3 regions of the Streptomyces sp. NBC_01077 genome follow, and region 1 is predicted to be linked to each of the others. Evidence: riboswitches for the same ligand, from Rfam matches in the RefSeq annotation. Region 1 holds a riboswitch; each other region holds the start of a gene.

Evidence for each region. A riboswitch is a leader RNA that binds a small molecule or an ion and turns the genes downstream of it on or off. The one in region 1 is predicted to bind thiamine pyrophosphate.
Region 2: linked by a shared signal. The riboswitch ahead of thiC (phosphomethylpyrimidine synthase ThiC) and the one ahead of thiO (glycine oxidase ThiO) in region 1 are both predicted to bind thiamine pyrophosphate.
Region 3: linked by a shared signal. The riboswitch ahead of OG462_RS31030 (thiamine ABC transporter substrate binding subunit) and the one ahead of thiO (glycine oxidase ThiO) in region 1 are both predicted to bind thiamine pyrophosphate.

What each region holds. Positions count from the first base shown of each region.
Region 1 is NZ_CP108669.1:3,067,830-3,075,657, reverse strand. Features, by position in the region: gene pknB (Stk1 family PASTA domain-containing Ser/Thr kinase) at 1-689, opposite strand, end outside; gene OG462_RS13700 (thiazole synthase) at 1,286-2,080, opposite strand; gene thiS (sulfur carrier protein ThiS) at 2,086-2,286, opposite strand; gene thiO (glycine oxidase ThiO) at 2,283-3,527, opposite strand; TPP riboswitch at 3,525-3,638, opposite strand; gene OG462_RS13685 (NAD(P)/FAD-dependent oxidoreductase) at 3,721-4,944, shown strand; gene OG462_RS13680 (Rv2175c family DNA-binding protein) at 4,988-5,353, shown strand; gene thiE (thiamine phosphate synthase) at 5,456-6,109, shown strand; gene metF (methylenetetrahydrofolate reductase [NAD(P)H]) at 6,318-7,235, shown strand; gene OG462_RS13665 (hypothetical protein) at 7,290-7,828, shown strand, end outside.
Region 2 is NZ_CP108669.1:5,037,770-5,045,597, forward strand. Features, by position in the region: gene OG462_RS22665 (IclR family transcriptional regulator) at 112-882, shown strand; gene OG462_RS22670 (SsgA family sporulation/cell division regulator) at 1,021-1,464, shown strand; gene OG462_RS22675 (YibE/F family protein) at 1,474-2,892, opposite strand; TPP riboswitch at 2,964-3,110, shown strand; gene thiC (phosphomethylpyrimidine synthase ThiC) at 3,104-4,897, shown strand; gene OG462_RS22685 (hypothetical protein) at 5,030-5,692, opposite strand; gene OG462_RS22690 (metallophosphoesterase) at 5,853-7,235, opposite strand; gene OG462_RS22695 (LacI family DNA-binding transcriptional regulator) at 7,509-7,828, opposite strand, start outside.
Region 3 is NZ_CP108669.1:6,815,097-6,822,924, reverse strand. Features, by position in the region: gene OG462_RS31035 (ABC transporter permease) at 1-174, opposite strand, end outside; gene OG462_RS31030 (thiamine ABC transporter substrate binding subunit) at 213-1,307, opposite strand; TPP riboswitch at 1,390-1,500, opposite strand; gene rlmN (23S rRNA (adenine(2503)-C(2))-methyltransferase RlmN) at 1,530-2,636, opposite strand; gene OG462_RS31020 (phosphatidate cytidylyltransferase) at 2,729-3,832, opposite strand; gene frr (ribosome recycling factor) at 3,832-4,389, opposite strand; gene pyrH (UMP kinase) at 4,484-5,248, opposite strand; gene tsf (translation elongation factor Ts) at 5,412-6,248, opposite strand; gene rpsB (30S ribosomal protein S2) at 6,351-7,268, opposite strand; gene OG462_RS30995 (murein hydrolase activator EnvC family protein) at 7,524-7,828, shown strand, end outside.

The sequences.
Region 1 (7,828 bases):
CTGAGGTGCTGGTAGAGCACCTGGGCGGGGGTGTCGCCCGAGTGCGGCTTGCCGCCGGTCAGCATCTCGTACAGCACGACACCGCAGGCGTACACATCGGCACGGGTGTCGGCGGTGCCGTGCTCGATCTGCTCCGGCGCGAGGTACGAGACGGTCCCGAGGACCGAGCCGGTGGTGGCCGTCGCCGAGCCCACGGCCCGTACGAGACCGAAGTCGGCGACCTTGACCCGGCCGTCGTCCCCTATCAGGACGTTCTCCGGCTTCATGTCCCGGTGCACGAACCCGGCCCGGTGCGCGGCGCCGAGCGCGGCGAGCACGGGCTCCAGGATGTCGAGGGCGGCCCGGGGCGCGAGGGCGCCGCGCTCGCGCAGGACGTCACGGAGGGTGCAGCCGGCGACGTACTCCATCGCCAGATAGACGTACGCGCCCTCGGCGCCCTGGTCGAACACGCCGACGACGTTGGGATGCGAGAGCCGGGCGACGGACTTCGCCTCGCGGATGAAGCGCTCCACGAAGGCGGCGTCGGTGGCGAGGGCGGGGTGCATCACCTTGAGCGCGAGGACGCGGTCGAGGCGGGTGTCCACGGCCCGGTAGACCGTGGCCATCCCGCCGACGGCGATGCGCGCGTCGACGCGGTAGCGGCCGTCGAGCAGCCGCCCGACGAGGGGGTCCTGAAGGGTCGTGTCCACGGCGTCGAGTCTACGAGCCGGTCGATGGGGCCTCGTCCGGGTGGCCTCGACTGCGACGCACCTGTGACGAGCCCTGCCCCCGCGCAGGGGCGCCGCCCGCCCCCGCCCCTGCGCGGGCCACCCGCCTCACGGGCCCGAGCCCCCCTGCCGTGCGACCCGGCCCCCCGCTGGGCCTGGCTCGCCGCGCCCGCTCCCCTGCCCGTGTGGGGCACGTGCCTCGCGGGCCGAGACCTCGGCCGTGCGACCCCGCGCCTCGCTGGGCCTGGCTCGCCGTGCCCGCTCCCCTGCCCGTGTGGGCAATCGTCCCGCTGGGGCGGGACGGGTGGGCACACGGGACGGCGCGCTCGGCGGCGCCTCCGCCCCTTGTGCCTGGACCCGCACCACCTGGCACGGCGCACCTGTGGTGCGGGTCAGGGCGCGGAAGCCTGGGCCCGGCAAGGGGCGCCGTCCGTTGTGCCCACCCGTTCCGCCCCAGCGGAACGAATGCCCACAACGGCGGGCGACGGCCACGACGGGGGGCGACGGCCACGGCGGGTGGGGCGCAGGCCCACGGTGGGTGGGGCGTAGGTCCACTCGGGGGGTCGGACCCCGGGTGTTCAGAACGCCGGGCGTTCTGGGTCCAAGGTTGCGCGGCCCTCCGTCGGGGAGGACGCCTCCGCGAAGTGGCGGCGGGGGATGCGGCCCGCCCGATGCGCGAGGCGGCCCGCCTCCACCGCGTGCCGCATCGCCGAGGCCATCAGGACCGGCTCCTGCGCGCGCGTCACCGCCGAGGCGAGCATCACCGCCGCGCACCCCAGCTCCATCGCGAGCGCCACGTCGGACGCCGTTCCCGCGCCCGCGTCGAGGATCACCGGCACCCCCGCCCGCTCCGTGATCAGCTGGAAGTTGTGCGGGTTGCGGATGCCGAGCCCCGAGCCGATCGGGGAGCCGAGCGGCATGATCGCCGCGCAGCCCACGTCCTCCAGCTTCCGCGCGAGGACGGGGTCGTCGTTGGTGTAGGGGAGGACGGTGAAGCCGTCGTCGACCAGCGTCTCCGCCGCTTCGAGGAGCTCCTCCCCGTCCGGCAGCAGGGTCCGCTCGTCGGCGACGACCTCCAGCTTGATCCAGTCCGTGCCGAGCGCCTCCCGCGCCAGCCGGGCGGTGAGGACGGCCTCGCCGGCCGTGAAGCAGCCCGCCGTGTTGGGCAGGACCCGGATGCCGAGCCGCTCCAGGACGGAGAGGACCGAGCCCTGGACGGTCGGGTCGAGCCGCCGCATGGCGACGGTGGTCAGTTCGGTGCCGCTGGCGATGAGCGAGCGCTCCAGGACGTCGAGGCTGGGCGCCCCGCCGGTGCCCATGATCAGGCGCGAGGAGAACTCCGTACCCCCGAGGGCGAACACGTCGTCGGACATCGCGCTCAGCCTCCCTGCACCGCGGTGAGGACCTCCACGCGGTCGCCCTCGCCGAGCAGCGTCGCCGCCCACTCGCCGCGCGGCACGACCGTCTCGTTGAGGGCGGCGGCGACTCCGGAGTGGGCCGTGGTCAGGGTGGCGACGAGGGCGTCGAGGGAGAGGGGGCCGGAGAGCACGCGCGGTTCTCCGTTCACGGACACGTTCATGCGGGCTGCTCCTGACGTACGGGAGAGAAACGGCGGGGGGTGAAGGGGCGGGCCTCGTCGGGGAGGAAGCCCGTGGTGAGCACTTCGGCCATGACGTCGCCGGTGACGGGGGTGAGCAGGACCCCGTTGCGGTAGTGGCCGGTGGCCAGGTGCAGGCCGGGCAGGGCGGTGGGGCCGAGCAGGGGTGCGTTGTCGGGGGACGCGGGGCGCAGTCCCGCCAGGGTCTCGGTGAGCGGCAGCTCGGTGAGCCCGGGGACGAGCTCGTGGGCGTCGCGCAGCAGCTCGTACACGCCGCCCGCCGTCACCGTGGTGTCCCAGCCCAGTTCCTCGCTGGTGGCGCCGATGACGAGTTCGCCGTTCTCGCGGGGCACCAGGTAGACGTGGCTGCCGCGGACGACGGCGCGGACGGTCCGGGAGAGGAAGGGGGCGTACGGGGCCGGTACCCGCAGGCGCAGTACCTGGCCCTTCACCGGACGCACCGGCGGCAGCACCTCGTCGGGCACGCCCGCGAGGCGCCCGCTGAGGCTGCCCGCGGCGAGGACGACCTGGTCGGCCGTCAGTTCCTCGCCTCCGGCGAGCACGACTCCGCGCGCCCGGTCCCGTACCACCGTCAGGCTCTGCGCGAGGGCGCGGTGGAAGACCACCCCGGCCCGTTCGCAGGCGACGAGGAGCGCGGTGGCGAGCCGGCGCGGGTCGACCTGGTGGTCGCCGTCCACCCGGAGCCCGCCGCGCACGCCCGGGGCCAGCATCGGTTCGAGGCGGCGGCATTCGCGGCCGCTGAGCCACTCCGAGGTGAGTCCGCAGCGGGTCTGCAGGGCGTGCAGTTCGCGCAGGTGGGCCCGGTCGTCGGCGTCGAGGGCGACGGCGAGGGTGCCGCAGGCGCGGTAGCCGACGTCGTGGCCGGTGGATTCCTCGAGCTCCGCGACGAACGCGGGATAGCGGGCGGCGGAGGCGAGGTTGAGCCCGAGCAGGGTCTCCTCGCCGTAGTGGAGTTCGGTGACGGCGGCGAGCATCCCGGCCGCGACCCGTGCGGCGCCGCCGCCGGGGGCCGGGTCGATCACTGCGGTGCGCAGGCCGCGCCGCGCGGCCCGCCAGGCCGTGACCAGTCCGATGATGCCGCCCCCGACGACGAGGACATCGGATCCACGGACATCGGATCCACGGACATCGGACGGACGGCCGTCGGGTGCATCGATTTCGGACACTTCGACTTCGGACACGTGGACATCGGAAGAACGCATGGGCGTCCAGCCCCTCCCTTCGCCGGCATGACCCGGATCAGGTTCGTACGGTCGGAGGCCGTCCCAGCCTCCCTCTCAGCCCGGTGCGTCCGGGCTCCCGCGAGTGCTTTACGCCCGACACACTAGCTTCCGCCTCCGGGGGGCCACAGACCCCTCCCTTCCTGACGGTCCGTCAGATGCGTAAGGTGGTCGGGTGAGCGAGCAGAAGCAGGCACAGCAGCACGTCGTGATCGTCGGCGCCGGCATGGCGGGCGTACAGACCGCCGTCGCCCTGCGCGGACAGGGCTTCACCGGCCCGGTGACCCTCATCGGGGCCGAGCCCCACCAGCCCTACGACCGGCCCCCGCTCTCCAAGGCCATCCTCCTCGGCAAGGCCGAGGACTCCGCCTTCGACGTCGACTTCGAGGAGCTCGGCGTCGAGCTCCGCCTCGGCCTGGACGTCACCGGGCTGCGCGCCGCCGACCACGAGATCGACACCGAGGCCGGGCCCGTCGCGTACGACACCCTGGTCGTCGCGACCGGCGCCCAGCCGGTCACCCTGCCCGGCACCGAAGGCGTCCCCGGGATCCATCTGCTGCGGACCCTCGACGACGCGGTACGCCTCGGGCCCGTCCTGGAGCGCCGCCACAGCGTCGTGGTCGTCGGCGCCGGATGGATCGGCGCCGAATTCGCCACCGCCGCGCGCGAGGCCGGCTGCGCGGTCACCGTCGTCGAGGCCGCCGACCGTCCCCTCGCCGGAGCCCTGCCCGCCGAAGTCACCGCCCCCATGGCCGAGTGGTACGGGGAGAACGGCGCCGAACTCCTCACCCACGCGCGCGTCCGCACCGTCGAGCCCGGCGCACCGGGCAGGGTCGTCCTCGCCGACGGCCGCGAGCTGCCCGCCGACGCCGTCGTCGTCGGCATCGGCGCCCTCCCCGCCACCGGCTGGCTCGCCGGCTCGGGCATCGCCCTCGACCCGAGCGGCGCAGTCACCGCCGACGAGCGGCTGCGCACCAACCTGCCCGATGTGTACGCGGTCGGGGACTGCGCCTCCTTCCCGTCCGCCCGCTACGGCCGGCGCCTCCTCGTCCACCACTGGGACAACGCGCTCCAGGGCCCCCGCACGGTCGCCGCGACGATCACCGGGGCCGACTCGGGGCCGTACGACCCCGTCCCGTACTTCTGGTCCGAGCAGTTCGGCCGCTTCGTCCAGTACGCCGGTCACCACGCGGGCGCGGACACACTGCTCTGGCGCGGCGACCCGGCGGAGGAGGCCTGGTCCGTGCTGTGGCTGCGCGCCGGGGTGCCGGTGGCCGTCCTCGCCGTCGGCCGCCCCCGTGACCTGGCCCAGGGCCGCAAGCTCATCGAGACGGCCACCGCGGTCGATCCCACGCGCGCGGCGGACCCCTCCGTACCTCTGAAGGCGGCAGTCCGGTAGGGCCCGACTACCGGCTGTCAGTCCGGGATGGCAGGCTTGTCCTGTGACCGAGATTGACGTAAAGATCGATGCGCTCGTCCCCGCCTGGCTCTACGTGCCCGACATCGCGGAGATGCTCGATGTCGAGGTGACGCGCGTGCGGCAGCTGATCAAGGATGGTCAGCTCATCGCCGTGCGCCGTGGAGAGAACAACGCCCTGCAGATTCCCGCCGCCTTCATCCAGGGCGACAGGATCGTCAAGGGCCTCGTCGGGCTCCTGACCGTGCTGCGGGACGACGGCTTCAGCGACGAAGAGATGCTGGAGTGGCTCTTCACTCCGGACGAGAGCCTGCCGGGCACGCCCGCGCAGGCACTCAACGAGAACCGCGGCACGGAGGTGAAGCGCCGCGCCCAGGCGCTCGCCATCTGACGCCCGCACACACCGAAGACACCACGAGCGGGTGTCACGGCGCGACCGGCCCCACGGGCCGGCCGCCGTGGCCCCCGTGACACCGACGGGGGGAACCCACCCATGCCCACGCCTCGTGAGCGGCTCGCCGACGCCCGGCTCTACCTGTGCACCGACGCCCGGAAGCGCCAGGGCGACCTGCCCGCCTTCCTCGACGCCGTGCTCTCCTCCGGCGTGGACATCGTGCAGCTCCGCGACAAGGGCATGGAGGCGGGTGAGGAGCTGGAGCACCTCGCCGTCTTCGCCGACGCCGCCCGTCGGCACGGCAAGCTCCTCGCCGTGAACGACCGGGCCGACGTCGCCCACGCCATCGGCTCCGGCGTGCTGCACCTGGGCCAGGGCGACCTGCCCGTGCCCGCCGCCCGGGCGATCCTCGGCGACGAGGTCCTGATCGGCCGCTCCTGCCACGCCGAGACCGAGGCGGCCGCGGCCGCCGTCGAACCGGGCGTGGACTACTTCTGCACCGGGCCCTGCTGGCCCACCCCCACCAAGCCCGGACGGTACGCGCCGGGCCTCGGCCTCGTGCGGTACGCGGCGGGCCTGGCCCAGGACCGCCCCTGGTTCGCCATCGGCGGCATCGACGAGACGAATCTGGACGAGGTTCTGGACGCCGGAGCGCGCCGGATCGTCGTCGTCCGGGCGATCACCGAGGCCGACGACCCGGCCGCCGCGACGGCCGCCCTCGCCAAGCGGGTCCGCGAGCGCGCGGGGGAGTAGGCCCTGCCCGGGCAGGGCCTGTGGGGTGTCCGGCGGGATCCGCCGGGACCTTCCGGCCGCTCCGGCGGGACCGGTGAGGTGTCCGGCGGCCCGTCCGGCGATCCGTCCGGCGGTTCCTCCGAAGAACCGCCCGGCCACCTGTCCGAAAAGGTGTCCATCAATCGGACACCGTTTACACCCGTCCCCGCGGCCCGTCTAACCTGCCCGTATGGCCCTTGGTACCGCTTCCATCCGCTCGGACCGCGCCCGCACGGTCCGCGAGATCCTCGCCTCCGGCGGCACGTCGTACTCCTTCGAGTTCTTCGCGCCCCGGACCGAGAAGGGCGAGCAGGTCCTCTGGAACGCCATGCGCCGGGTCGAGGCGGTCGGCCCCAGCTTCGTCTCCGTGACCTACGGCGCCGGCGGCTCCACCCGCGGCGGCACCGTCAAGGCCACCCAGAAGATCGCCTCCGACACCACGCTGACCCCGGTCGCGCACCTCACCGCCGTCGACCACTCGGTCGCCGAGCTGCGGAACATTCTCGGCCAGTACGCCGACGCCGGTATCCGCAACATGCTCGCCGTCCGCGGAGACCCGCCGGGTGACCCGCTGGGCGAGTGGGTCGAGCACCCCGAGGGCGTCCGGTACGCCGCCGACCTCGTACGGCTGATCAAGGAATCGGGCGACTTCTGCGTGGGCGTCGCCGCCTTCCCCGAGATGCACCCCCGCTCCACCGACTGGGACAAGGACATCCGGCACTTCGTGGACAAGTGCCGCGCGGGTGCCGACTACGCGATCACCCAGATGTTCTTCGACCCGGAGAACTATCTGCGGCTGCGGGACAGCGTCGCCAAGGCCGGCTGCGAGACCCCGATCATCCCCGAAGTCATGCCCGTCGTGAACGTGAAGACCCTCGGCCGACTGCCCCAGCTGAGCAACGCGCTGTTCCCCGCGGATGTGAAAGAGCGCATCCTCGCCGTCAAGGACGATGCCGCCGCTGTACGCTCCATCGGTATCGAGTTCGCGACGGAGTTCTGCGCGCGGCTGCTCTCCGAGGGTGTCCCCGGACTGCACTTCATCACGCTGAACAGCTCCACCGCGACGCTCGAGATCTACGAGAATCTCGGACTGCACCAGCAGTCGTAACCGGTCGTACCCGCCCCGACCCGCGGCGGTGACCGTGGAGAGGGGCGGCGGGGCATGGGGTGGACGGTCCTCTACATCGCGTTCGGCGTGGTCGCGCTGTGGCTGCTGGGGGAGGTGCTCCTGCAGTACAAGGCGCGACTGCGCTGGCGGGTGCTCGCCTTCGGCGGCTTCCTCGGCGTGGTCCTCGGCGTCCTGCTGCCCTCGGTGGCGGTGATCATCGTCGGAGCGGTCGCCTTCGCCGTCGGCCAGACCTATGTGACGCTCTCCTTCCGCCGTGGCTTCTCCACCGGCTGGGCGATCGGCGGCAGTCCGGGCGCGAGCCGTCGCCGCAGGTCGGGTGCTCCGGCGGAGGCCGGGCCCACGCTCGAGGTCACCGAGCTCTCCTACGAGGCGGAGGACACCTCGTACGCCGTGCCGGAGGGGGCGGAGGCTCCGTCCGCCGAGACCACCGCGGTCTACGAGCCCCTGCCGATGCCTGAAGACACCGGCCAGTACGGCGTCTACAACATGGGCCAGGACTCGGGTCACGGTGCCTCCCCGCATCCCGGCACCGGCTACGAGACGGGTTATCAGACCGGGTACGACCCCTACGC
Region 2 (7,828 bases), 2.0 Mb from region 1:
TACAGGTGTAGACCTCCGTTCTGACCAGCGGTTTCCCAGGCCCGGCGGGCGCGCGGGGGCGGCCCCCGCGGGCGGATGCAATGCATCCGTCGTCACGCCTGGGGGTGACCTTTGGCCACGGCTACGCAGACGGCTGCGCCTACCCTGATCGGCTCGGTGCAGCGAGCGCTGAGACTTCTGGAGGCCGTGTCCTCCCACGCGGACGGCGCCCCGGCCAAACAGCTCGCCCGTGAAACGGGCCTTCCGCTGCCCACCACGTACCACCTACTCCGCACCCTGACGCACGAGGGCTATCTGGTCCGCGAGAAGGGTGTGTTCGTCCTGGGCGACGCCGCGGTCCGACTGGCCGGCGGCGGAGATGTGCAGAATCGTCGCATCAAGATCGAAGACTCCCTTGCCCGCTGGCGGGACACGATCGGTGTGCCCGTCTACTTCGCCCTCTACCGCGAGGGGGAGATCGAGCTCGTCGCTGTCGCCGACACCCCCTCCGCTCCCGCGGTGGAGGAATGGGCCGACTTCCGAGAGACCGCGCACGCCCATGCGATCGGGCAGTGCCTGCTGAGTCAACTCGATCTGAAATCTCGTCAAGACCACCTTGACCGCCACCCGGTGGAAGCCATCACTCCGTACACGGTGCGTAACCGTCGTGTGCTTTTGGAGCGTTTGGGCGGTTTGGGGCGAATGGAACCCTTGGTAGAACGTCAGGAATATGCGCTCGGCACGGTCTGTGCCGCAATCCCCATCACTGCGGGCTCCACAGCGGCCGCAATGGCCATTTCCCTCCCCCTTCACCAGGAAGAACGGTTGCTCCCAGCAGTCGAGCAGCTACGTACAGAGATCGGGAAGCTCTTCAGTTCGCTCGCGTTCTCTATCAGTATCTGAAAAATCACTCCTTGTGATCTGGTAGCGCTTACAGCACGATTGCGTCAAGAGGGCCACGGGGGATCATTCCTGGCCGTTTCGGTCACAGCTTTCAGCAGCTGTGTTTACACAACTGCTTCATCTACTGCGGGGTACATGATGCGAGAGTCGGTTCAGGCCGAGGTCCTGATGAGCTTCCTCGTCTCCGAGGAGCTCTCCTTCAAGATCCCGGTGGAACTGCGATATGAGACCCGGGATCCCTACGCGGTGCGGATGACCTTCCACCTCCCCGGGGACGCGCCTGTCACCTGGGCGTTCGGCAGGGAGCTGCTGCTCGACGGGATCAACCGGCCGAGCGGGGACGGCGATGTGCACATCGCCCCGACGGAGCCCGAGGGCCTCTCGGACGTCTCCATCCGGCTCCAGGTCGGTGGCGATCGCGCCCTGTTCCGGGCCAGCGCGCCGCCGTTGGTCGCTTTCCTCGACCGTACGGACAAACTGGTTCCACTCGGTCAGGAACGGACACTCGGCGACTTCGAGGACAACCTGGAGGCCGCACTGGGCCGGATTCTGGCCGAGGAGAACGCGGGCCCGGCTGCCTGAGACGGGACCTCACTTCGCGCGACGGCGCCGTCCGCCCCGTACCGCCGCGGGCTTTCGGGTGCCCGTCCCCGGCCCCCCGGCCTCCGCCCGGTCGGCGGAGACCACCATGGCCGCGAGCGCCGTGGTGACCGGCACGGAGGCGACCAGACCGATCGAACCGACGAGCGTCCGGACGATCTCCGCGGCGACCAGCTCGCTGTTGGCCACCGTCCCCATGCTGCTCTGCGCGATGGTGAAGAGCAGCAGCAGCGGGAGGGCGGCACCCGCGTAGGCGAGCACCAGCGTGTTCACGACCGAGGCGATGTGGTCCCGGCCGATCCGGATCGCGGCCCGGTACAGCGCGCGCGGACCCATGCCCGGATCGGCCTGGTGCAGCTCCCAGACCGCCGAGGTCTGGGTGACCGTCACGTCGTCGAGCACGCCGAGGGAACCGATGATGATCCCGGCCAGCAGGAGGCCGGACATGTCGATGCTCGGGTACAGGCCGTGGATCAGGCCGGTGTTGTCGTCGGTGTTGCCGCTGAGCGACGCCCACTCGATGAAGAACGAACCGAGCAGTCCGATCAGCATGAGCGAGATCAGTGTGCCGAGCACCGCGACCGAGGTGCGGGCCGAGAGCCCGTGGCACATGTAGAGCGCGATCAGCATGATCGCGCTCGACCCGACCACCGCCACGATCAGCGGATTCGATCCCTCCAGGATCGCCGGCAGGATGAAGAGCGTCAGCACCAGGAAGCTCGCGGCGAGCGCGATCAGCGCCATCACGCCCCGCATGCGGCCGACGAGCACGACCACGAGGGCGAAGATCCCGGCGAGCACCGCCATCGGGACCTTCCGGTTCACGTCCGTCACCGAGAACTGCAGGTCGCGCGGGGCGTCGGGCGCGTACGCCACCACCACACCCTGCCCCTCGTGCAGTTGGCGCGGTGCGTCCGGCTGCACGATCTCGGTGAACGTGCGCCCCTTCTCCGGGCCGGTGGTGACCTCGATCGTCGCCTTCCCGCAGTCTCCCTGCTGGGCGTTGACCGCCTCGCGCCCCTCCGGGGTGGAGGTGTCCCCGGTCGGTGGGACCTGCCCGGCGTTCACGTCCTTGCAGTCGACCTGCTCGACCGATACGACCTTGCCCTGCTCGGTCTGCCGGTCGAAGCCGACTCCGGTGCGCTCGTGCGCCGGGGTGCCACCGGGCCACAGGACCACGAGCCCGACCGCGACGGCCGTGGCGAAGGGGATCAGGATCGCGGCGATGACCTTGCGCAGATGCCGGGACACCGGGGCGGCGGGCCCGTGGCTGTGGCTGTGGCCGTGCCCGTGGGAGCTGTGCTCCCGGCCGTTCTCGTGGGACGCGCCGTGCCCCTGACCGTGCCCGTGGGAAGGGCCGGGACCGTGGTCGTGGCCGTGCGGCTCGGGAGTCTGTTGGGGGGAAGTCACCGACCGATCATCGCAAGAACGGCGGGGGCCCACTGTTCAGCACGCCAGGGATGACGCTAGCGTGGTGGCACCTTTGCACACGCGGGAGCTCGGAGCACCGGGCTGAGAGGGCGCTGATCACCGTACGCGCGTACTGATGTACGTACGGGAGGAGGCTGCGCCGACCGCCGAACCTGTTACCGGGTAATGCCGGCGTAGGGAGATCGGTCTCATGACCATTCAGGATGCACGCACGCCTGCCTCCAAGCAGGACGACACCTCTGCCGACGGCGCCCGCACGCCGGGCTGGCACAAGGGGTACGTCCAGGGCTCGCGCCCCGACCTCCGGGTGCCGGTCCGTCAGGTGCACCTCACCAACGGCAAGGACGTCACGCTGTACGACACGTCCGGCCCGTACACCGACCCCACCGTCGACACCGACGTGCGGCGGGGCCTTCCGCCGCTGCGCGAGAACTGGATCATCGCGCGCGGCGACACCGAGGAGTACGCGGGCCGCCCGGCCCGCCCCGAGGACGACGGCATCAAGCACACCTCGCCGCGCGGCGGCGGGCTGAAGAACCTCGACGCCGTCTTCCCCGGCCGCCCGCGCGTGCCGCGCCGTGGCCGCGACGGCCAGGCCGTGACCCAGCTCGCGTACGCCCGCCGGGGGGAGATCACCCCGGAGATGGAGTACGTGGCGATCCGGGAGAACGTCTCCCCCGAGGTCGTACGGGAGGAGATCGCGGCGGGTCGCGCGGTGCTCCCGGCCAACGTCAACCACCCGGAGATCGAGCCGATGATCATCGGCAAGCGGTTCCTGGTGAAGGTCAACGCCAACATCGGCAACTCCGCCGTCACCTCCTCCATCGAGGAGGAGGTGGAGAAGATGACCTGGGCGACCAAGTGGGGCGCCGACACGGTCATGGACCTGTCCACCGGTCGCAACATCCACACCACCCGCGAGTGGGTCCTGCGCAACTCCCCCGTACCGATCGGCACCGTGCCGCTCTACCAGGCCCTGGAGAAGGTCGACGGCCGGGCCGAGGACCTGACCTGGGAGATCTACAAGGACACGGTCATCGAGCAGGCCGAGCAGGGCGTGGACTACATGACGGTGCACGCCGGCGTACTCCTGCCGTACGTGCCGCTCACCGCGCGCCGCAAGACCGGCATCGTCTCGCGCGGCGGCTCGATCATGGCCGCCTGGTGTCTCGCCCACCACAAGGAGAACTTCCTCTACACGAACTTCGAGGAGCTCTGCGAGATCCTCGCGACGTACGACGTCACGTACTCGCTCGGCGACGGACTGCGCCCCGGCTCGATCGCGGACGCCAACGACGCGGCCCAGTTCGCGGAGCTGCGCACGCTCGGCGAGCTGAACACGATTGCCAAGCGCCACAACGTGCAGACGATGATCGAGGGCCCGGGCCACGTCCCGATGCACAAGATCAAGGAGAACATCGACCTCCAGCAGGAGATCTGCGAGGAGGCGCCGTTCTACACGCTCGGCCCGCTGACCACGGACGTCGCGCCCGCGTACGACCACATCACCTCCGGCATCGGTGCGGCCATGATCGCCTGGTGGGGCACCGCGATGCTCTGCTACGTCACGCCCAAGGAGCACCTGGGCCTGCCGAACCGGGACGACGTGAAGACCGGTGTCATCACGTACAAGATCGCGGCCCACGCGGCGGACCTCGCCAAGGGGCACCCGGGCGCGCAGGAGTGGGACGACGCGCTCTCGGACGCGCGGTTCGAGTTCCGCTGGGAGGACCAGTTCAACCTGGCGCTCGACCCGGACACCGCGCGTGAGTTCCACGACGAGACGCTGCCGGCGGAGCCCGCGAAGACCGCGCACTTCTGCTCGATGTGCGGTCCGAAGTTCTGCTCGATGAAGATCTCGCAGGACATCCGTCGGGAGCACGGCGGCGATCTGAAGGCGGACGAGATCGAGGCGGGCATGGCCGCGAAGTCCGCCGAGTTCGCGGCGACCGGCAACCGCGTGTACCTCCCGCTGGCGGACTGACCGCCGCCGGCGCTCGGGGGACCGACCCCCACCGGCGCTCGGGGGACCGACCCCACCTGTGCTCCGTGGACTGACCATCACCGGCGCATGGACCGGCCCGCGACCCCGGGGGAGTCGCGGGCCGGTGGTGTGTCAGGGGTCCATCGGGCCGCTGGGTGGGGTCGTGGCCGCGAGGACGTCGCGGAGGAAGGGGAGGATGCCGCGTTCGAGGAGGGCGCGGCGCCAGGCCTCGCGGGCGCGGGACAGTTCGTCGTCCGGTGCGCCCGGAGGCGGGCCGCCCGCGCTCACCTCGGCGGGGCTGTTGCGCAGGGCCGTCACGAGGAGCCCGGCGGCCGCGCCGAGCAGTCCTGCGGCGGCGACGGCGCCGAAGACCAGGCCTGCGGTGAGGAGTGTCGCCCCGAACACCACGGTGGGGGCGATGGCGTGCAGGACCGCGCCGACCAGCAGGAATATGACGGCGGCCGCGCCTGCGAGGACGGGCACCATGACGGTGAAGATCGCGACGACGCCGGGGCCGGGGCCCGGGCGGTCCGAGGACGCCGCCGGTATCGGGGTCCCCAGGGCCGCGCGGTTCTGTTCGCGGACCTTCACGAAGTGGTCGTACTCGCTCGCTGCGGCGCTGGTGACCAGAGTTGTCGCGTTCAGGGTCAGGGAGCGCAGCTGTGCGAGCGTGAGCCGGGTTCCTGCTCCGGCGAGATCCGGACGTGCGTGGGCGGTGCTCAGTGCGTCGTCGAGGACCCGCTCGTACTCGGCGCGGTCCTCGGTCAGCAGGTGCGGAGCCACGTTCATGTGCATCCCCCGATGCTCCGTAGGCCCGGATCAGCCGTGGGAAACGGTCGGTTGGGCGGAAACGGAGGAGAGCCTGCTACGGATGGACCCGATGGTATTGCGGTCGTGCCACGCGTTGACAGGGTGTTTCCGGAATTCGACTTCCCCGGATGCGCAGGGTTATGCGTCAGCTGTTCAGGGGGAGTTGGACGACCAGTAGCTTTCCGGCCATGGTCACTCCGCCGTCCATGGCGATCGCCAGCCCGTCGGCGTACACGTGCGGTCCGTCGACGATCGGGCCCGAATTGCCCTCGCTGTCCTCCGTGCCGACCTGGCCGAGGAGGTACGGGATCGGGCTGTGGCCGTGGACGATCCGGTGGCCGCCGTAGGTGGAGAGCAGCTCCTGGACGGCCTGCGGGCCGCCTTCGTCGCGGAACGCGAAGCGCTTGGTGAACTTCCGGAAGACGTCCCAGACCTCGTCGGCGTCGTTCCGGTTGAGGATCTCGTGGACCGTGTCGTTGACGTCCTCGATGGTCTGGCCGTATTCGAGGTACGCGGTGGTGTCGGAGTGCAGGAGAAGGTGGTCGTCCTCCAGCACCACGGCGTCGAGCCGGGACATCCACTGCAGGTGGACGTCCTGGAGCCGGTCCATGTCGTGCTTCTGGCCGCCGTTGAGCAGCCAGGCGGCCTGGAAGGTGGCGGTGCCCGCGCCGGAGTTCACGGGGGTGTCGCCGAAGCGTTTGGCGCCGATGAGCAGCAGTTCGTGGTTGCCCATGAGGGCCTTGCAGTAGCCGCCGGCGGCGGCGGCCTCGGCGGAGAGGCGCATGACGAGGTCGATGACGCCGATGCCGTCGGGGCCGCGGTCGGTGAAGTCGCCGAGGAACCAGAGGCGGGCGTTGCCGGCGGCCCAGCTGCCGTTCTGGTCGATGAGGCCCTGGGCGCGGAGGGCGGCGACGAGCTCGTCGAGATAGCCGTGGACGTCGCCGACGACGTAGAGCGGGCCGGGGCCTTCGCCGTTCGCGGGAGCGGGCTCGGCGGCGGAGCCGGGCTCGGGGGTGACCGGGACCTGGACGGTGTCGCCGCGGTTGATGACCGGGAGGTCGCGCTCGGTCGGGGTGTAGCCCTCGGGCATCGCGCCCTCCGGGAAGGCGTTGCCGGGGTGACCGGTGGCGACGGAGACGATGGAGGAGCCGGTCGGGGCGGGGTACGCGGGCGCGGTACGAAGCCCCAGATGCAGGGTCGGCGCGGCGGGCGCAGGCGCGTGCGCGGGCACGACGGGTACGGGGGGGTGCGCGGGTACGGCGGGGGCGGGTGTGGCTACGGCCGAGGGCACGGCCGGGGCGGCAGCGGGCACGGCCGGGGCGGCAGCGGGCACGGACGCCGCAGGCACGGAGGCCGAGGGCGCGTGGTGCATGGGAGTGGTCTGGGCCGGTGGAGGCACCGGTAGAGGCTCCATGGACGTCGGTTCGGTGGCATGGCCCTGTACGGGCACGCGGGCGTACGGCGGTACGCGGAAGTCACGCAATGTCGCCGTGCGCACCACGGGCTCCTGCCCGGCCCCCTGAGTCATGGACCCCTCCACCACCGTCGCGATGCCCTGCACATCGCGGACCGGCCTGGTCGGGGTGGTCCGCGATGTCGTGCGCCCATCATAGGAATGAGGGTCCTCCTGTGTGACGCACCAGGGGTGGTGAATCCGGGTCCACTCCGGGTTCACCGGTTGTTTCGCCCGAATTGAGACGGTCGAGTCCAGGGTTGAGACCGGTTCGGTGGCCGGTTTCGCCGTCCCGGCCCACGGGCAGGGGCGGGGACGGCGGATTCGGTGGGGCCGGTTGGCGGGGTGTCAGTCCTTCGTGGGTGAGCGCGGCGGGCTGACGGTCGTGCGCGGTGAACGGCGCTGCGAGGAGGTGCGGACGATGAGTTCGGTCGGTATCACCTGCTCGACCGGGCCGTCGGTGTCGATCCCTTCGATGGCGTCGATGAGGAGCTGGACGACGGCCGTGCCGATCCGGCGCGGCTTGAGCGAGAGCGTCGTGATGGGCGGTTCGGTGGTGGCGTAGACGGTCGACTCGCTGCAGCAGACCAGCAGCAGGTCGTCCGGGACGCGCAGACCGTAGCGGCGCGCGGCCGCGAGGAGGTCGGTTCCGTTGGGGTCGAAGAGGC
Region 3 (7,828 bases), 3.7 Mb from region 1:
GGAGGCAAGCGCCTGCCAGAGCGTGAACCACAGGACGTCGAGAATCTCCGGCCGGCTCAGCGTCTCGCCGAACCGTCCGAACTGCCACGCCCCGTCGACCCGCAGCCCGCGTTCCACGATCGAGACGACGGGCCAGGCGAAGAAGAGCGCGAAGAAGGCGACGGGCACGACCATCAGGCCGAGCCGCGCCGCGCTTCCCCTGCGGTCGGGGACTACTTCAGAACGAGCGACGACCACTGCTGGATCCACGGGTCACGCTTCTCGGCGATCTTCTCGGGCGCCATGGTCTCCGGCTTGTCGACGACCACACCGTGCTTCGTGAACAGCTCCGGCAGGGCCGCGTCCTTCGCCACCGGGTTGACGAACATCTGGAGCGGCATGTCCTCCTGGAACTTCTTCGAGATCAGGAAGTCGATCAGCGCCTTGCCGCCCTCGGGGTTCTTCGCCCCGTTCAGCAGACCCGCGAACTCCGTCTGCCGGAAGCAGGTGCCGGTGGACACGCCGGTGGGCGCCACCTTCGGCTGCGGCTCGCCGTACAGCACCTCGACCGGCGGGCTGGACGCGTACGACACGACGAGCGGCCGGTCGCCCTTGGCCTGCTTGCCGCCGGCCGAGCCGGAGAACTCCTGGTTGTAGGCGAGCTCCCAGCTGTCGACGGTCTTCACACCGTTCGCCTTGAGCTTCGACCAGTACGCCTGCCAGCCGTCGTCGCCGTACTTCGCAGCCGTACCGAGCAGGAAGCCGAGACCCGGGGAGGACCGCTCGGGGTTCTCCACGACGAGCAGGTCCTTGTACGCCGGCTTCGCCAGGTCGTCGAAGGTCACCGGCGGCGCCAGCTTCTTGTCGGCGAAGTACTTCTTGTCGTAGTTGACGCAGATGTCACCGGAGTCGATCGGCGTGACCCTGTGCTCCTTGTCGAGCCGGTACGCCTCCGGGACCCGGTCCAAGCCCTTCGCCTCGTACGGAACGAAGATCCCGTTGTCGAGCGCGCGGGACAGCAGCGTGTTGTCGACGCCGAAGAAGACATCGCCCTGCGGGGAGCCCTTGGTCAGGATCTCCTTGTTGACGGCCTCGCCCGCGTCCCCGCTCTTCAGCACCTTGACGGTGAAGCCGGTCTGCTTCGTGAACTCGGCCAGCACCGCCTTGGAGGCGTTGAACGAGTCGTGACTCACGAGGGTCACGGTCTTCGGCACGGGCCCGCCGGACTTGCCGGCGGCGTCCCGGACGTCCTCCGTGCCGCAGGCGGCAAGGGTGGTGACGCCGAGCGCCGCGACGAGCGCGGCGGCAGCGGCCTTCTTGATGGTCACTGAGATTCCTCCTGGGCATGACCAGGAAGAGACGCGGCCCTGCCCACGACCGGCGAACCGGACGCGGGCAGGGCGCAACAGCTTGAGTTAACGACCGAACTTCCTACCCAGAATGACCTGGGCAAGGTTCAGAGGGTCTGCGGTCCTACGGTGACCGCACTCTCAGCGCTGTGGCGCTCCCCTGTCGGAATATGGAGATGTGTTCGAGCTCAGGATACAAGGTCAGCGTTCGGCGGCGGCCAGCTGTCCACAGGCACCGTCGATCTCCTGACCCCGGGTGTCGCGCACGGTCACCGGCACACCGTGGCGGGCGATGGCCTCGACGAAGGCCTTCTCGTCCTCGGGGCGCGACGCCGTCCACTTCGAACCCGGCGTCGGGTTCAGCGGGATCAGGTTGACGTGCACCCGGCGCCCCTTGAGCAGCCGGCCGAGCAGGTCACCCCGCCACGCCTGGTCGTTGATGTCCCGGATCAGCGCGTACTCGATGGAGATCCGGCGCCCGGACTTCTCCGCGTACTCCCAGGCCGCGTCGAGGACCTCACGCACCTTCCAGCGCGTGTTCACCGGCACCAGGGTGTCCCGCAGCTCGTCGTCCGGGGCGTGCAGCGAGACCGCGAGCCGGCACTTGAAGCCCTCGTCGGCGAACCGCAGCATCGCGGGCACCAGCCCGACGGTGGAGACGGTGATCCCCCGCTGGGACAGCCCCAGACCGTCCGGCTCGGGGTCCGTCAGCCGGCGGATCGAGCCGACGACCCGCTTGTAGTTCGCGAGCGGCTCCCCCATGCCCATGAACACGATGTTGGAGAGCCGCGCCGGTCCCCCGGGCACCTCCCCGTCCCGCAGCGACCGCATGCCGTCCACGATCTGGTGCACGATCTCGGCGGTCGACAGGTTCCGGTCGAGCCCCGCCTGCCCCGTCGCGCAGAACGGGCAGTTCATCCCGCAGCCCGCCTGCGAGGAGATGCACATCGTCACCCGGTCCGGGTAACGCATGAGCACCGACTCGACCAGCGTGCCGTCGTGCAGCCGCCACAGGGTCTTACGGGTGGTGTCGTCGTCGCACGAGATGTGCCGCACCACGGACATCAGATCGGGCAGCAGCTCCCCGGCCAGCTTCTCCCGCGAGGCGGCCGGAATGTCCGTCCACTCCGCGGGATCGTGCGCGTACCGCGCGAAGTAGTGAGTGGACAGCTGCTTGGCGCGGAAGGGCTTCTCGCCGATCGCGGCGACGGCCTCCTTCCGCTCGGCGGGCGTGAGGTCGGCCAGGTGCCGCGGCGGCTTCTTGGCTCCGCGGGGGGCGACGAAAGTGAGTTCTCCGGGCTTGGGCATGGTGCTACCAGTGTCGCAGAGATACGACGGAGGGCCCGCCGCCCTCTGGGCGACGAGCCCCTCATCGACAGAAGGACCAACGAACCCGCAGGTCAGGTGGTACCGACGAACAGCGCGAGCAGCAACCACACCACCGGCGCCGTCGGCAGCAGCGAGTCCAGACGGTCCATGATGCCGCCGTGGCCCGGCAGCAGCGTGCCCATGTCCTTGATGCCCAGGTCACGCTTGATCATCGACTCGCCGAGGTCACCGAGCGTCGCGCTCGCCGCCACCGCCAGACCGAGGATCAGGCCCTGCCACCAGGCACCTTCGTCGATCATGAACTCCATGCACAGCGCGCCCGCCGCCATCGCGAACGTGACCGCGCCGACCAGACCCTCGCGGGTCTTGCCGGGGCTGATCCTCGGGGCCAGCTTGTGCTTGCCGAAGCGCCAGCCGACCGCGTACGCCCCGGTGTCGCTGACCACCGTCAGGATCAGGAAGGTCAGCACCCGCTGCGGGCCGTCGTCGGCGGTCAGCAGCAACGCCACGAAGGTCGCGAGGAACGGCACGTAGAACGCGGCGAACACGCCCGCCGTGACGTCCTTCAGATAGCCCTCGGGAGGCTCCGTCATCCGCCAGACCAGCACCGCGAGCGCCGTGAGCGCCATCGCCACCCAGGCACCCTCGGCACCCCGGACGTATCCGGCGACGACCATCGCCGCACCGCCGACCGCGAGCGGGACCAGCGGAGCCTTGATCGCCTTGCGCTCCTGGAGACGGGAGGTCAGCTCCCAGAGACCGACCACCACGGCGACCGCGATCACCCCGACGAACGCCGGCTTCCAGATGAACAGCGACGCGATGATGACGGCGCCCAGACCGACACCGACCCCTATGGCCGCGCCCAGGTCACGCCCCGCGCTCTTCTTCTGCCGTGGCGCCGTCGGCGCGGGCGGCGGAGGCGGGGTGGGGCTGGGCATGGGCTCCTGCGGGTGCTCGTGCGGCGTCTCGTCACGGAACAGGGGACCGCTCTGGTGAGCGGCCCCCCGGCCGTGACCGTCCTGGAATCCGCCGGCGGGAACGTCGGGCACGATGGGCATGGGCCGAGTCTGCGCCGCCTGATGCCGATCGTATGCGGGACCCGCCGGGACGGGCCCCTGGTCGGGTCCCCCACGGCCGGAACCGGCCGGGGCCCCCCAGGAAGAGTCGTTCATCAGACCTCGAGCAGCTCGGCTTCCTTGTGCTTGAGCAGCTCGTCCACCTGCGAGACGTACTTCGCGGTGGTGTCGTCGAGCTCCTTCTCGGCGCGGCGACCCTCGTCCTCGCCGACCTCGCCGTCCTTGACGAGCTTGTCGATGGTCTCCTTGGCCTTGCGGCGGACCGAGCGGATCGAGATCTTCGAGTCCTCGGCCTTGCTCTTGGCGACCTTGATGTACTCCCGGCGGCGCTCCTCCGTCAGCTCGGGGAACACCACCCGGATGATGTTGCCGTCGTTGCTCGGGTTGACGCCGAGGTCCGAGTCGCGGATCGCCTGCTCGATGTTGCGCAGCGCGCTCTTGTCGAACGGGGTCACCACGGCCATCCGAGGCTCCGGAACGGAGAAGGACGCCAGCTGGTTGATGGGGGTGATGGCACCGTAGTAGTCCGCCACGATCTTGTTGAACATCGCCGGGTGCGCACGGCCGGTGCGGATCGCGGCGAAGTCCTCCTTGGCGACCACGACGGCCTTCTCCATCTTCTCCTCGGCCTCGAGGAGGGTCTCTTCGATCACCACATGCTCCTGCGTGTCGTCGCGTTGTGTCCTGCACGGTGTACGACCGGCAGGGCTCTGTCCATCCCCTTGCGGGGCGGTTCCCCGGTTCGGGTCAGGCCCGGGTGCCCTGGTCGCTCACGAGCGTGCCGATCTTCTCACCCTTCACCGCGCGCGCGATATTGCCCTCGGTGAGCAGTTCGAAGACGAGGATCGGGAGGTTGTTGTCCCGGCACAGGGTGATGGCGGTGGCGTCGGCGACCTTGAGGTCACGCGAGAGCACCTCGCTGTACTCCAGTGCGTCGAACTTGACCGCGTCGGGGTTGGCCTTCGGGTCGGAGTCGTAGACGCCGTCCACGCCGTTCTTGCCCATGAGCAGGGCCTCGGCCTCGATCTCCAGGGCACGCTGGGCGGCGGTGGTGTCCGTGGAGAAGTACGGCATGCCCATGCCCGCACCGAAGATGACCACACGGCCCTTCTCCAGGTGGCGCACGGCGCGCAGCGGAATGTACGGCTCGGCGACCTGGCCCATGGTGATGGCGGTCTGGACGCGGGAGTCGATGCCTTCCTTCTCCAGGAAGTCCTGGAGGGCGAGGCAGTTCATCACGGTGCCGAGCATGCCCATGTAGTCGGAGCGGGCCCGGTCCATGCCGCGCTGCTGGAGCTCGGCGCCACGGAAGAAGTTGCCGCCGCCGATCACCACCGCGATCTCCGCGCCGTCGCGGACGACGGCTGCGATCTCACGCGCGATGGCGTGCACGACATTGGGGTCGACGCCCAGGCCGGTACCGCCGGAGAAGGCTTCTCCGGACAGCTTCAGCATGTAGCGGCCGGCCTTGTTGCCGTTGTTGTCGTCGCCCTGTACGGCGCCCTGGTTCATGGAGATCTCCTCGTGCACATACGAAGGAGGCCATTGCCTTGGGTCCTCGCGGTTTCCCGTATGGCAATGGCCTCCTCGTCAGATCTGCGGTCGTCCTGCGCGTGCGCGGACGACTGCCTCAGACCCTATCGGGGTCCGGTGTCCGTCGCGTTCGCGTACGGACTCAGATGCCGACCTTGATGCGGGTGAAGCGCTTCAGGGTGACACCGGCCTCGTCCAGGATCTGCTGGACGGACTTCTTGTTGTCAAGGGCGTACGGCTGACCGAGCAGCGTCGCGTCCTTGAAGAAGCCGTTCACGCGACCCTCGACGATCTTCGGGAGCGCGGCCTCGGGCTTGCCCTCGGCGCGGGTGGTCTCCTCGGCGACGCGACGCTCGGTCTCGACGACCTCGGCCGGAACGTCCTCACGGGTGAGGTACTTCGGCGCGAAGGCGGCGATGTGCTGCGCGATGCCCTTGGCGACGTCGGCGTCGGCCTTGTCGAACTCGACGAGGACACCGATCTGCGGCGGGAGGTCCGGCATCGTGCGGTGCATGTACGCGTAGACGAAGCCGTCCGTGTACTGCGCGAAGCGGTCCAGGACGATCTTCTCGCCGAGGTTGGCGTTGGCCTCGTCGACGTACGCCTGCACGGTCTTGCCGGCCTCGATCTCGGAGGCGAGCAGCGCGGCGAGGTCGGCCGGGGCGGTCGCGGCGACGTGCGCGGCGAGGGCGTTGGCGACGGCGCTGAACTTCTCACCCTTGGCGACGAAGTCCGTCTCGCACTTCAGCTCGACGAGGACGCCGGAGGTGTTGTCGTCCGCGATGAGGGAGACCACGGCGCCGTTCTCGGCGGAGCGGCCCTCACGCTTGGCGACACCCTTCTGGCCCTTGATGCGCAGGGCCTCTACGGCCTTGTCGACGTCGCCGTCGGCCTCGTCCAGGGCCTTCTTGCAGTCCATCATGCCGGCGCCGGTGAGCTCGCGGAGCTTCTTGACGTCAGCGGCGGTGTAGTTCGCCATGAGTCTGTTTCTCTCTCGAAGTCTGAAAGATCGGGCGGGTCCACGGGTGGACGGCGGGGGCTTCGTGGGCCCCCGCCGTCGTCACCCGAAGGTCCTGAAGGGTCAGGCCTGCTCGGCGTCCGCGGCCGGAGCCTCGGTGACCGGCTCGACGGTCTCGACGGCCTCGGCGACCTCGGTGGTCTCGGCGTCGGCGACCTTGGCGGTCTCGGCAGAGGTCTGGACCTCGGCGTCGTCAGCCTTCTTCTCACCCTCGAGCAGGTCGCGCTCCCACTCGGCGAGCGGCTCGCCGGCGGCCTTCTCGCCCGGCTTCGAGTCGCCGGTCGCGGCGCCGGAGCGGGCGATGAGGCCCTCGGCGACGGCGTCGGCGATCACGCGGGTGAGCAGGGTGACGGAGCGGATCGCGTCGTCGTTGCCCGGGATCTTGTAGTCGACCTCGTCGGGGTCACAGTTGGTGTCGAGGATCGCGACGACCGGGATCTTCAGCTTGCGCGCCTCGCCGACGGCGATGTGCTCCTTCTTGGTGTCCACGATCCAGACGGCGCTGGGAACCTTGGACATCTCGCGGATACCACCGAGGGTCTTCTCCAGCTTGGCCTTCTCGCGCGAGAGCACGAGAAGCTCCTTCTTGGTGAGACCGGAAGCGGCGACGTCCTCGAAGTCGATCTGCTCGAGCTCCTTGAGGCGCTGCAGACGCTTGTAGACGGTGGAGAAGTTGGTGAGCATGCCACCGAGCCAACGCTGGTTGACGTACGGCATGCCGACACGCGTCGCCTGCTCGGCGATGGCCTCCTGGGCCTGCTTCTTCGTACCGACGAACATGATGGAGCCGCCGTGCGCGACGGTCTCCTTGACGAACTCGTAGGCGCGGTCGATGTACGACAGCGACTGGAGCAGGTCGATGATGTAGATGCCGTTGCGCTCGGTGAAGATGAAGCGCTTCATCTTCGGGTTCCAGCGACGGGTCTGGTGACCGAAGTGGACGCCGCTCTCCAGCAGCTCCCGCATCGTGACGACGGCCATGGCCGTATCTCCTTGGGTTTCTCGGTTATGTTCCTGACACCCCGACGCGCCATGCCCGCGAGGGACCGAAAGGCGCTGCCACGACCGGTGAGGGCAGTGGCGGGGCGTGCGAAGTCGACCCAGTGACCCGGGTCGCCATAGGAAGTGTACGGGACCCCGGGAGCAGCGGGTGACGGAGCTGTCCACAACCCGCGAGTAGTCCACAGAAACCGTCCCCGACCGCCCTGAACCGGACTGTCCGGGGAGCCTTCTCCCATGCACTTCACGACACTGCTCCTGACCCTCGGCCTCCTGTGGCCGGTGGGCCCACCGCCCCCCGAGATCCTCCGCGGCTGGCAACCACCACCGGGCCCCTACGCCGCCGGCCACCGCGGCATCGACCTCGCCGCACCACCGGGCACCCCGGTCCTGGCCCCCACCGCGGGAACGGTCACCTTCGCGGGCCAGGTCGGCGGCCACGGAGTCCTCACCCTCACCCTCCCGGGCTCGGGCACTCCCCCGCTACGCACCACCTTCACCCCGGTGACCCCTCTGGTGAAACCAGGCACAGCAGTCCCGGC